One region of the Luteibacter pinisoli genome, then DNA from elsewhere that is predicted to be linked to it. Evidence: riboswitches for the same ligand, from Rfam matches in the RefSeq annotation. Region 1 holds a riboswitch; the other holds the start of a gene.
The links. Region 1 has a riboswitch for cobalamin ahead of metE (5-methyltetrahydropteroyltriglutamate--homocysteine S-methyltransferase). Riboswitches for the same ligand answer to the same signal wherever they lie in the genome.
Positions count from the first base shown of each region.

Region 2: another riboswitch for cobalamin. It lies ahead of FIV34_RS20360 (TonB-dependent receptor domain-containing protein); the one in region 1 lies ahead of metE (5-methyltetrahydropteroyltriglutamate--homocysteine S-methyltransferase).

Region 1 is NZ_CP041046.1:740,807-743,004, forward strand. Features, by position in the region: gene metE (5-methyltetrahydropteroyltriglutamate--homocysteine S-methyltransferase) at 1-959, opposite strand, end outside; cobalamin riboswitch at 1,154-1,369, opposite strand; gene FIV34_RS03275 (glycosyltransferase) at 1,435-2,198, shown strand, end outside.
Region 2 is NZ_CP041046.1:4,500,448-4,502,645, forward strand. Features, by position in the region: gene FIV34_RS20355 (nucleoid-associated protein) at 1-166, opposite strand, end outside; cobalamin riboswitch at 725-959, shown strand; gene FIV34_RS20360 (TonB-dependent receptor domain-containing protein) at 1,116-2,198, shown strand, end outside.

The DNA.
Region 1 (2,198 bases):
AGGCGATCGGATGGCACGCGTTCCGTTAGCGCTTCCAGTCGCGGCAGGATCGCTTCCGGATCGCTGAGCCACACGTTGCGACCATCGACAAGACCCGCCGACAGCACGCGTCCGTCCGGCAGGGCATCGAGGACCGCATGCAGTTGCGCGGATGCGCGGGCGAGGTCGACGTGCAGTCCGGCGACGGGGAGCGAAGCCGCAAGGCCCAGGTTGCCGTCGAGCGCGCCGAAGTAGGTGGCTAGCAGGATCTTCGCGGACGAGCGAGCGGCCAGGGCGTCGTACACGCGGCGGAACGCATCGCGGGTGCCGACATCGAGGTCGAGCGCGAGGGCGGGTTCGTCGACCTGGATCCATGCCGTGCCTTCGGCCGCAAGCGCATCGACCAGATCTAGCCACGCGGGCAGCAACGCGTCCAGCAGGCCGAGCGGGTGACTGCCGTCCACCGTCTTCGATAACAGCAGGAAGGTCACCGGGCCGAGCAGCACCGGCCGCGCCGCGTGGCCGGCCGCCACCGCCTCGCGGTATTCCGCCACCGCCTTTTCGGGGCGCGCGCGGAACAGCTGGCCGGCGTGGAGTTCAGGGACGAGGTAGTGGTAGTTCGTATCGAACCACTTGGTCATCTCCAGTGCGCGCAGGTCGAACGTACCGTCCTGGTGGCCGCGGGCCATGGCGAAATAGGCGGCCAGGGGCGCCCTGTCGTGCAGGTCGCGATAGCGCGCCGGGATGGCGTCCACCGCCACCGCGGCGTCGAGCACGTGGTCATACAGGGAGAAGTCGTTAACGGGCACGCTGTCGGCGCCGGCCTCGCGGGCGAGTTGCCAGTGGCGCTGGCGCAGCGAGGCGGCGGTGGCGAGAAGGTCGCTGGCGCTGGTCTCGCCCTTCCAGTGGCTTTCGAGCGCGCGCTTGAGTTCGCGGCGCCGGCCGATACGGGGGAAACCGAGATAGGTAACGTGTGGCATGGATGGATTCCTCTTTGGACAAAAGAGGAGGGAAGGGCGGCGCACGCGGACGGCCGCGCCCCAACGCGAAGGCACGCGCTGGCGGGCTGGGCCGTCATGCAGGCTGACCGTCGACCTTCGCCCCCGCGGGCGAACCGCCGCCCCGCGCAAGGCGGTACGGCAGGTCGGACGACGCCTGCGCAGGCATGACCCCGCGCGGGCATCGGCTGGTGGCAGGTCTTCGGGCTCGTGGATGTGGCACCCGCGGGTGCCGCCTTCACCGTCGCTTCCCGGGCCCCATGGCCCAGTGCTTGTGACGGATGTCGTCTCCACATACCGCTGCGGGGCAGCGCCGGACTCTCACCGGCTTCCCTCTTAGCTTTATCTCTCCATCCGAATAGAGAGATATCGACCACGGGCGACGGCGAAATTAGCCGTCCGGACGGCCAAAGTCAAATGCGCGAGGATGGGTGACCGGGATGCGAGGAAGGCGGGCGTGACGGAACGGCACATCGTATTGGCGACGGTGGGATCGCAGGGCGACCTGTTTCCATTCCTGGCCGTGGGCCGGGAGCTGGTGGCGCGCGGGCACCGGGTGACCGTGGGTGCCCACGCGATCCACCGCGATGCCGTCCTCGATGCGGGGCTGGATTTCGTCATGGCCAGCGGCATCGCGGAGCCGGAGGACAAGGCGGCATTCGCTGCACGCGCGTTCCATCCCTGGCGCGGGCCCAGGTTCGTCGTGAGGGATCTCGCAGCCGCCGATGTGGCGGCGAGCTACCACGCGCTGAAAACCTTCTGCTCGGCCGCCGATGCGGTCGTGACGACCACGCTGGCCTTTGCAGGGCAGATGCTTGGCGAGACGTTACCGGTGGCATGGCTGTCGGCCGTGCTGTCGCCGTCGGTGTTCCTCTCCCCATTCGACCCACCGGCCACCGGCATCGCGCCACTGGACGCGTGGCTCAGGGCGTCGCCAGGGCGTGGCCGGCTGCTGGTGCGCAGTGTCGAGGGGCTGACCCGGCCGTGGACGGCCCCGGTACGCGACTTCCGCCGGCAGCTTGGGCTCGCTCCCGTCGGCGCGGGCGGCGATCCGTTCCACCGCGGGCAGCATGGCCGCGACGGCGTGCTGGCGCTCTATTCGCCGGTGCTGGGAGGCCTGCCGCCTGATGCGCCCGCCAACACCGTGCTGACCGGGCAGTGCCGTTACCTCCCGGGCGCCGATGCGCTGGAACCATCGCTGCGTTCGTGGCTCGACGCAGG
Region 2 (2,198 bases), 850 kb from region 1:
ACCGCTCTAGAAAAAACGATCGCTGCGATACGGATAGTTGGAGCGGCTCGTCAAGATAGCGAACGGTCTCCGCTTCATTTCCTGGCTCTAGCACATGAAATACGAGCTGCTGAATTTGGAGCGAATTGAGTTCAGCCGCGCTCAGCTGGCTAACTTTCCCTGCCATTCCTTCATCCCCTGTTTTTCGTTTCGCGGATATTACCTTTTTGGGCCAGGGCACGTTGAATTATTGAGTGGATTCATCTCATCTCTTAAGACCGGCCGGACGAGTCGTCTTATATGCATTTACGGCAAGCATTTAAGTTGACACGAACTCCTTACAGCCAGCCCGCTTCCACCGCCGTTGCGGGTATGGCCGGTCTCATTCGACACCTCAAACGGCCGCGCTTCTCGACCCGGATTGCCGGTCGCCTGATGTTTGATGCGGCCAATCTGTAATGCGACGGCCGTGCTTTCTGACCAATTCCATCAAGGGACAGCGACACGTATCTGGGGAGACACTACGGCGCTTTGCTTTCTCCATGGACACTCGCACGGTGTCGACGCGGGGGCGGGCAGGCCCCTGGGGCCGACATAAGCGGAGGGCCGCCCAACGCCACGATTTTTGCGACACGGAAGCTACGGCCCGGTCCGCAGGTCCGCGTCTGGCGGCCCCAGGGGCCTGCCCGCCCCCGCTCACGCAGCCTCCCGTCCAGCCTCTGCCACCGTTCTCGCCAGTTCACCGCTAGAATGCCCCCGTTCGGGTGTCCACCCGCCTTCATGGCGGTAAGGATGAAACGGGAAGCCGGTGCGCCGCTGAAGCGGCAAGGCCGGCACTGCCCCCGCAACGGTAAGCCCCAGGGGAACACCCCGTTCTAACCGGCCTCAGCCACTGCCCCGAACGGGGTGGGAAGGCGCCGGGAGAATCCGCCAACGCGGCAAGGGCGAGTCCGGAGACCGGCCCGAAACACCCCCTGCGCCAGCCATGGCCGCGGGGGTGGCCCTGTTTCGGACGATTCGCGGCGGGCGGATCCGGACAGCCTCGTGGCTTCCCGCCCGCGCGCCGTTCGTCTCATTCCCCCACGACCGTCCTCGGTTTCAAGACTTGCCGCACCGGCGGCACGAGGATGTTCCTGATGAAGAAGACCCTGCTCGCGACGGCCCTGCTGTCGTCCATCGCCCTGGCGCACGCCGCGGATGCCCCGGAAAACCTGCCCTCCGTGGTGGTGACCGCCAACCGCGCGGCCACCCCGCTGGACGAGGTGCTCGCCCCGGTCACCGTGATCACCCGCGAGGACATCGAGCGCCTGCAGCCGGTCAGCGTGCAGGACCTGCTCACCGGCCTGCCGGGCGTGGTGATGGCCAATGCCGGTGGCATCGGCCAGCAGACCTCCATGTTCATGCGCGGCACCAACTCCGCCCACACCCTGGTGCTGATCGACGGCGTGCGCGTGGGCACCGTCGGCGCGGGCATCCCGGCCTATGAGCAGATCCCGGTGGAGCAGATCGACCACATCGAAGTCGTCCGCGGCCCGCGTTCCACCCTGTACGGCTCGGACGCCATCGGCGGCGTCATCCAGATCTTCACCCGCCACGGCCAGGCTGGCGAAGCACCGACCCCGACGGTGTCGGTCACCGGCGGCAGCCACGGCTACACCGCAGGCCAGGTCGGCGTTTCCGGCGGCACCACGCACGGCTGGTATAACGCCAGCCTGGGCGGCCAGTACACCGGCGGCATCAATGCGTGCCGCGTCGGCGCGGGCACGGCCTTCAAGGGCTGCTTCACCGACGAACCGGACCACGACGCCTACCGCACCTACAACGGCGCGCTCTCGGGGGGCTACCGCTGGGACAACGGCACCGAGCTCACCGGCAGCTGGCTGCGCAGCAAGGGCACCATCGAGTACGACGGTGACTTCCAGAACCTCACCCGTCGCTCGCAGCAGGTGGCCGGCGGCAAGCTCAGCTTCGACGCCATGGCCGACTGGCGCATGTCGGTGAGCCTGGGCCAGAACCAGGATCGTGCCGACGATTACCTCAACGGCGCGAACAAGACCCTGGACTTCGTGAACTACGGCGTGGACAAGGCGCGCGTCGGCTACCTGTATTCCAAGCGCAACCAGGCCGCCTGGCAGAACGACATCACCCTGGCCCCGGGCCAGACCCTGAGCGCCGGCGTCGATTTCCAGCAGGAGAAGCTGGACAGCGCGACGGATTAC